Regions from separate parts of the Streptomyces sp. NBC_01176 genome, predicted to be linked through region 1. Evidence: riboswitches for the same ligand, from Rfam matches in the RefSeq annotation. Region 1 holds a riboswitch; the other holds the start of a gene.
The links. A riboswitch is a leader RNA that binds a small molecule or an ion and turns the genes downstream of it on or off. The one in region 1 is predicted to bind cyclic di-AMP.

Region 1 (4,141 bases):
GGGAGTTCCCGGTGTCCGCAGAGACAGGACGTGTCCGGATCGGCCACCGGGAGCCGTCCGACCCGGGCGAGGCACTAGGGTTGCCGCGTGGCAAGGGTGCGGTTGAGCGTGGCGGAGCGGCGTCAGGAATTGCTGCGGGCTGCCATCGGACAGATCGAGGCGCGGGGCGTGGCGGCGGTACGGATCGCCGACGTGGCCTCGTCGCTCGGGGTGAGCAACGCGTTGGTGCTGTACCACTTCTCCACCAAGGAGAAGCTGGTCGCGGCCGCGTTCACCCACGCCGCCGAGGACGACCTCGCCCATCTGCGCAAGCTGCTCGGCCGCCGTACGTCCGCGCTGCGACGACTGCGCGCGGCCGTCCGCTGGTACGCGCCGACCGGCCAGGCCAAGGGCTGGCGACTGTGGATCGAGGGCTGGGGCGCGGCGCTGCGCGAGCCCGCGCTGCGGGAGGTCACGCGTGACCTCGACAGGCAGTGGAAGGCCGCGATCACCGAGGTGATCGCGGAGGGAGTGGCCGGCGGCGAGTTCCGGTGCCCGGATCCCGCGGGAGCCGCGCTGCGGCTGACGGCGCTGCTCGACGGGCTGGCGGTGCAGATGACCGCCTACACGGGCGCGGTGTCGCGGGCGCGGGCCCAGGAGTGGGTGGACGACGCGCTCGCGCGGGAGTTGGGAATCGAGCGGGCGGCCCTGACGGCGGCGGTGCGCTGAGGCGCCTGCCCCGGCACATCCCCCGCCGTGTCCGGGGCGACGCCCCCCCGCGGTCCCGCCCGTCGGCCGTCCCGCGATGTCACGCGGCTCAGGCGACGGATCCGATCCGCATCCTGATGTCGTTCGGCGACAGGCTGCCCTTGGCCGCGACATGGTCGCCCGAGGACTCCCCGCGCAGCCTTCGTCCGATCCACGGCACGAGGTATTCGCGCGCCCAGTGGATGTCGTCGCGCCGTACCTCCAGCGTGCCGCGGGGCGGCAGGGGCGGCCAGGGCTGGTCCGGGTCGGCGGGCACGTCGAGGCCGAGGACCTGGCCGGCCCGCAGCGCGACCCGGGTGTGGCCCTCCGGCGACAGGTGCAGTCGGTCGCCGTCCCAGGCGCGCCGGTCCTGGATCGTCTTCAGGGACCACAGGTCGAGGACCGGACAGCCGTACCGGTCCGCGATGGCCCGCACATGTCCGTTGTACGTGGCGATCTTGCCGCGCAGGTGCTTCAGCACCGGGACGCCACGGGTGTCGAAGCCGGTCGTCACCATGACGGTGCCGACGGCCGAGGTGAGGTCGGCGACCGCGCGCTCGAAGCGCTCCGCGACCTCGTCGGGGTCGGTGCCGGGCCGGATGATGTCGTTGCCGCCCGCGCAGAAGGAGACCAGGTCCGGGGCGAGTTCCTTGGCCCGCCGGAGCTGGTCGTCGATGACCTGGTCGAGCAGCTTCCCGCGGACGGCGAGGTTGGTGTAGGTGAAGTCGCCTTCCGGCTGCCGGTCCGCGAGCAGTACCGCGAAACGGTCCGCCCAACCGACGAAGGCTCCTTCGGGGCCGGGGTCGCCGACGCCTTCGGTGAAGCTGTCCCCCACCGCCACGTACGACCCGATCACCGCTCTGTTGTCACTCTTCGAATCGTCTGCCACGTCGAGCCATGATTCACCTTGGGATGTGAGCTACGCGACCGTAGGAATGGGTTGACGGGTGGTGAGATAAGCCACTCATAAAGACCGGCGAAATCCGGAATAGGGTTCTCTCAGGCGTGGTTGAACAGCCGCCACACCTGGAAGACCGTGATCCGGAGACGACGCCGGCACGGCATCGACGAGACACCGCGGGCCGGACCCCGGGATCGTGGGGTCCGGCCCGCGGGTCGCGTGGGGGCGTCAGCCGACGACGACTCCGTACGAGCGCAGGTACGCGACCGGGTCCATGTCCGAGCCGTAGTCCGGCGTCGTGCGGATCTCGAAGTGCAGGTGCGGACCGGTGACGTTGCCGGTCGCGCCGGAGACGCCGACCTGCTGCCCCTCGGTCACGGTCTGCCCCGCCGCGACGGAGAGCGCGGACATGTGGGCGTACTGCGAGTACCGGCCGTCCGCGTGCTGGATGACGACCTGGTTGCCGTACGCGCCGCCCCAGCCGGCCGAGACGACGGTGCCCGCGGCGACGGACCTGATCGTGGTGCCGGTCGGGACCACGAAGTCCACACCGGTGTGGTAGCCGCTGGACCACATGCTGCCGGGCACCTTGTAGCCGGTGCCGATGGTGGCCCCCTCGACCGGCAGGGTGTACCCGGCTGCGGCGGCCTTGGCCGCGGAGGCCTGGGTGGCGGTGGACGCGGCCGGCTGCGCGGCGCCCTGCCCCTCGATCGTGAGCTTCAGACCGGGGTGGATCGCCGTCGGATCGCCGCCGACGACCGCGCGGTTGTCGGCGTAGAGCTTCTTCCAGCCGCCGCTGACGTGCTGCCGGTCGGCGATCTTCGCGAGTGTGTCGCCGGCCTTCACGACATAGGTCTTCGCCGCGGTCTTCTCCGCGGCGGTCCCAGGTACGGAAACCGTCGTGATCTTCTGCACGGCGGACGGGACCGCGGCCGCCGGGGCCGCGGCATGGGCGCAGACGGCCCCCATCAGCGGCATTGCGAGCGCGGCACCACCGGTGCCGAGCACGGCGATCGAGCGGGGCAGACGCAGGAACTTGGGGCGACGGTGCTTACCCTTCGCGGGCATGGCGCATTTCCTCTCCGGCGCCTGCGAGGTGAGCTGTCGGGTGCGGACTGGAGATGTCCGGCCGCGCGGCAGCGCGGCTGTACCCCTAGCCGTTCCGGAGACCGGAACAGGCGCGATACCTGTGGATCCCCCGCTCCTGCCGCGTACGGGTGAGTGCGGATTCCGGGCGGCGGCAGGATTGGGCGTCCGTCCGGATTGAGGGCGAACGTAGGCGAGGGGAGAGGGCGTCGACAACTGTGCGCGATCCCCGCACGCACCCTTTTCATGATCGATGCCCGAATTGCCCGTCACCCTCCGTGCACAGCGCCCCCTCCATCCCGGCAATCCGCGCGGCGGTCCGGGCACATGGTGGAGGGAATGCCGCCACGCATCGTCACGCGTATGACGCTGCTCACGCACGTCCTCCCATGTAGCCATATTCCCGGGCGAGTTCGACCTGAAGTGACAACTGACACAAAACGCCAATATCAGACAAAGGTTGATGACCGCGGCGCACCGAGATCCCCGCGCGGTCCCGGGCGCGGTCCGTGGTGCAACAGCACCGCATTTCGATGCACTTCACCTGTTTCACCCGTCCGTGCGCCCCGAGAGCGCCGTTCTCGGGGCGCCTGTGGACAACTCATTGCCCGAGGAACCCATGTCGTATCGTCGAGAGGCGATTCCCGTCGGCGAGCAACGACGAGCGGTGCCGACGGCCCTATGGGAGGAGCCCCCGTGACGCAGCAGGTCCCGTCGACCGAGCCCGAGCTGGCCGGAGTGCGCAACTTCCGAGACGTGGGCGGCCTGCCCACCGTGGACGGCCGACGGGTGCGGTCCGGGCGGCTGTTCCGCAGTGGTCACCTCGCGCACGCCACGGAGGAGGACGCCGTGTTCCTCTCCTCGCTCGGCCTGCACACGATCTTCGACTTCCGCAATGCCTCGGACCAGAAGCTGGAGGGGCCGGACGTCGAGCTGCCCGGTGTCCGGAACGTGAACCTTCCGCTGACGGACCCGGCCGACGGCAGCGAGTTCTGGAAGATGGTCCGCGACGGCGAGCTCGACCAGCTCCGTGCCCACCTCGGCGACGGCCGGGCGGCGGACCGGATGATCGGTTCGTACCGCACGATCATCACCGAGCGGACGGCCGAGCACTCCCAGGTGCTGCACGCCCTGGCCGAGGACAGCGTGCCCGCGCTGATGCACTGCGCGGCGGGCAAGGACCGCGCCGGCCTGTCCATAGCCGTGACGCTGCTCGCCGTGGGCGTCGAGCGCGACGCCATCGTCGCCGACTACCTGGAGTCGAACGCGCGGCACCGCCGCTACAAGGTCCACCGCAACGGCACCTCGGACACGGCCCGCTCCCCCGAGGTCATGGAGCTGCTCAGCCCGCTGTTCGACGCGCGGGCCGAGTATCTGACGGCGGCCTTCGAGACGATCGAGGAGACCTGGGGCGGCGTCGACAGCTAC
Region 2 (4,141 bases), 6.4 Mb from region 1:
TGATCAACCGGTACCCCCCGCCGCCTCGGCCGCGCCAAGGCGAGCCCCCTGGCGATGAGTTGGGTACCCGCGTCGACGTAGGAGCCTCCACCGGCATGCCGCCGCGTACGCCGGGGACAAGCGGACGGCGAACGACCGGCGCAGGAACCGTGCGCTCCCCGGACGAGTCGCCCGAGGCAGCGCCACCGGTCACTTTCCGAGGCCGGCTGGCGGTGGAGGAGAGTACGTCCGACCACATGCCGGTGGTCACCAACGCGACCGCGACGTGCACGACCGTCTCGGGCAAGTAGCCGTCCGCGTAGGCCCGTTCGACGACTCGATGCGTGAGCCGGCGCGCCGTCCGAGGGGGTGCCCGAGGCGGGGCCCGACGCCCGCGCCAGGTCGGCGCGGGCGTCCGGCAGGTCGTGCCGGACCAGCCGCTTCGACAGCCCCCTTCAGGCTGCGGGACGGCAGTCGCGCGCGAGCCCTCCCGGCCTCTTACGCGGGCCGCGCGGCACTGTGGATCGCCGCCTGTCCGGCGTAGAAGATCGACTCCTCGCGTATGTACGCCCCCGGGCTCGGCGCGTGGATCATCATGCTGTTGCCGATGTAGAGGCCGACATGGCTGACGTCGCCGTAGAAGAAGATCAGGTCGCCGACGCGGAGGTCGGTGAGCGGGATCGCCGTGGTGGCCGTCGCCTGGTCGCGCGCGGTGCGCGGGAGCGCGACCCCGGCCACCATCCACGCGGCCCGGGTGAGGCCCGCGCAGTCGTAGGAACCCGGCCCGGCCGCGCCCCAGACGCACGGCCTGCCGATCTGGGCACGGGCGAAGGCCAGTGCCTTGGCTGCCTTCATGTCGTACCCCGATCCGGACGTGTCGCCGCCGGCCATGACCGTGCCCACGGTGGTGGGTACTCCCGCGGTGACAGGCGCGGCCTGGACGAAGGACGCGTCGGGAGCGACGGACGGGGCGAACGGAGCGGACACGACCGACGGGGCAGGGGCAATGGTCATGGCCGGGCTGTAGGCCGTCTCCGAGGCGACGGGCGCCTCCGGGACGAAAAGCAAATCCGGGGCACGGAGTGGCTCCGGACCTTGGAACTGGTCGGGGGCGTAGGGCATGTCCTGCGCGTAGGACAGCTCCGGAGCGTAGGGCGTACCCGGGGCGAACGCCGTGTCCGAGGTGAACGTCATACCCGGGGGGAACGCCGTGTCCGAAGCGAACGTCATGCCAGAGGCCGACGCAGTGTCCGAGCCGAACGTCACGCCTGGGGCGAACGCGGTATCCGAGCTGAACGTCATGCCCGAGGCCGACGCAGTGTCCGAGCTGAACGTCACGCCTGGGGCGAACGCGGTATCCGAGCTGAACGTCATGCCCGAGGCCAACGCAGTGTCCGAGCCGAACGTCACGCCTGGGGCGAACGCGGCATCCGAGCTGAACGTCATGCCCGAGGCCAACGCAGTGTCCGAGCTGAACGTCATGCCCGGGGTGAACGCCGTGTCCGAGGTGAACGTCATGTCCGCGGTGAGGGGCATGCCCGTACCGAGGGACGCGTCCGTACCGGCCGGTGCGGCCATGCCCGCACGTGCGGCCGTGTCCACGGCTGCGCCCATGGCCAGGCCGGCCGACTGCTGTCGCCGCCACTGCTCCTCGGCCTCGCGGCGGGTCCGTTCCTCCGGGGTGGGCCAGATCTCCTGAGCGGGCGGCGCCTCGATCGCCGCGATCGGGGCGATCCGCTGCTGGACGACGTGCCGGGACAGCAGTTCACGGGCGAGTGCGAGCTTGCGCCGGTTCTGCTCCTTGCGGTTCTTCAGCGAGGAGTGGCCGGACTCCGTGGCCGGCGCGGGCAGGGCCTTGACCGCCTCCTGTCGCGCTCCGGTCCCGGCCGGCAGCGCCGCGACGGCCCTCCCGGAGGCCGGCTCAGTCCCGGCCGCCGGTCCGGCGGTCAACTCGGCCACGGGGCCCGCTCCCGGTCCGGCGGTCAGCTCCGGAACGGGGCGACCCGCGGTTCGGGCGGAGGGTCCGCCCTCCAGGCGCTTCGCGGCAGGCGCGGGGCGCGCCTCGGCCGCACGCTTCGGCGTTCTGTCGGCCGGCAGCCTCGCCGGCACGGTCGGGCCCAACTGGGCACGGCCCACGTCGAACCAGGGCCGGGACACGTCGTCGAGGGCGGCGTCGGTGCTCCTGCGCCCGTTGTCCCGGGCGGGGTTGACGCGCTTACGCGAACCGGAGGTCATCGCGCGGGTCGCGTTGTAGTTCCCGGTGGCCGTCTCGGCCCGGTCGTACAAGGAGCTGATCCGCTGCTGGACCTCTTCGCGGCTCGGACCGTCGTCTCCGCCGAGGGACGCGGAGTTGGGGCTCTGCGGGAGGTCCGCCGAGGAGCGGGCCACCGTCGCGGGTGCGGAGCGGGGCATGCCGGGGAGGCTGTTGCCTCCAGGGCCCGGGGTGCGTTCCGGCGCCATGGCAGACGTACTCCTTCCGTGCTCCGCCTACCGAGTTAGCTGTCGGGTTCGGGCGGACGGATCCGGAAGGTATGCCCTACGGCCTCTGCCCGGTAGGGCAGTTGGGCCGATTCACCCCAGGGTTCGGTTGGGTCCCCGGCTCCGGTGGCCAGGAGGCCGCACCGGATTAGGCGGAGGCCAAGCGACCCGGCGAGGTTCGCCGGAGGAAGTCGTGTGGCCTGTCGCCAACTTAGCCAACTTGTGTGCCTCACGTGAAGATTGAAGTGCGATGTGTCCGATATGTAATTGTGACCTTCGTCGTACTCCCGATCTCGGGTGAGTTTGCGCACCACGGCGCCGGTGTCAGCGCAGGTGCGCCCGTGGCTCGTCGGCGCGACGCGCGGGACCCGACGGGTCCGCCAGGGCCGGTGACACCGCAGCGGCCGGTGTTCCCGCCACGGCCGCCGGGACCGCCGGTCTCGACAGGTCCGGGCCGCCGGTCGGCCGATCGTCCGCTCGGCGCGAGCCGAGCAGGACCGACAGGGCCCGCACGGGTCTTCGCCAGCGCCCGTGCAGCAGCCCCAGGACGATCGCGGCGGCCACGGCGATCAGGTGCTCCCGACCCGCCAGATTGGGTTTGACGATCGACTCCCACACCATCGAGCCGCCGGTGAGCGCGAACACCACGGGCGCCCGTCGGACGACCGCGAGATAGGTGAACAGGCCCACCACGGCGGCGGACGGGCCGGTGTCCAGCACCTGCCCGATCTCGGGGGGCAGCCCCAGGCCCCACCAGCCCGGGCCCATCGCGATCATCACGCGGACGGTGAGGGTGCCCGCCAGCGTGGTGACGTACGCGATGACCAGCGTCCGGGCCCGGCCGAGGGCGAGTTCGGCGAGGGCGAACGCGAGGAACAGCTGGGTGATGCCCGCCCACACCGGAAGGTCGAGGGCGGGCACGTACAGCGACACGGGAGTACGCAGCAGGGCCAGCGGCAGGGGCAGGGACGCCTTGACACCGCCGGTCAGCCGCACCACCGTGGCCCCGGCCGGATGCTGGGCGATCGCGTGGAAGAAGATGACCCCGAAGGCGGCCACGAACGCCAGCACGAGTCCGGACAGTCCACGGCGCAGGAGTTGCCGGAACGGTTCGACGACCATGCCGTGCCACTCGCCGCGCAGGGTGCGTCCGACGAACGACACGAACCGGTACGGGGATCCACCCGGTCGCCCGTGCGCGTCGTCGCCCGCGGCGGACGGCGGTGGACCGTCGCCGGGTCCCGCCGTCCGTCCATGACCGTTGCCGACATCGCCGCGACGCTCTTCCACCGCCCTAAGCAATGCCCTCTCCCCCCACCACCCGCAGGACGTCTCCTCGTATAGAGGGACGTGATCGTCATTAGGTTGACTCCGGCCGTGCCCTGTCCCTGTCGCGGGCCCGGCCCCCACCGCCCGTGCGCCTCAGGGTGAGCCGAGCGGGCCGTCCGTCGGCCTGCCCAGGTAGGTCAAGGGGCCCGGTTCCGGTACGGGGATCTCGTGGAAGCCGAGACGGTCGTAGAAGGCGCGGGCGGACGTGTTGGCGGTGACCATGCCGAGGTGGACGGCCGGGACACCGCGATCGGCGAGCGCGGCGAGGAAGGTGTGCATCAGCGCCCGGCCATGGCCCCTGCGCTGCCAGTCCGGGAGCAGGTCGATGTGCAGATGCGCGGGATAGGCGGCGAGT

Region 2: another riboswitch for cyclic di-AMP. It lies ahead of OG199_RS36520 (C40 family peptidase); the one in region 1 lies ahead of OG199_RS08530 (LysM peptidoglycan-binding domain-containing M23 family metallopeptidase).

Annotation. Positions count from the first base shown of each region.
Region 1 is NZ_CP108600.1:2,027,236-2,031,376, forward strand. It holds gene OG199_RS08520 (TetR/AcrR family transcriptional regulator) at 88-708, shown strand; gene OG199_RS08525 (SGNH/GDSL hydrolase family protein) at 797-1,582, opposite strand; gene OG199_RS08530 (LysM peptidoglycan-binding domain-containing M23 family metallopeptidase) at 1,856-2,695, opposite strand; cyclic di-AMP (ydaO/yuaA leader) riboswitch at 2,701-2,857, opposite strand; gene OG199_RS08535 (tyrosine-protein phosphatase) at 3,410-4,141, shown strand, end outside.
Region 2 is NZ_CP108600.1:8,381,373-8,385,513, reverse strand. It holds gene OG199_RS36520 (C40 family peptidase) at 478-2,391, opposite strand; cyclic di-AMP (ydaO/yuaA leader) riboswitch at 2,448-2,622, opposite strand; gene OG199_RS36515 (hypothetical protein) at 2,782-3,621, opposite strand; gene OG199_RS36510 (GNAT family N-acetyltransferase) at 3,880-4,141, opposite strand, start outside.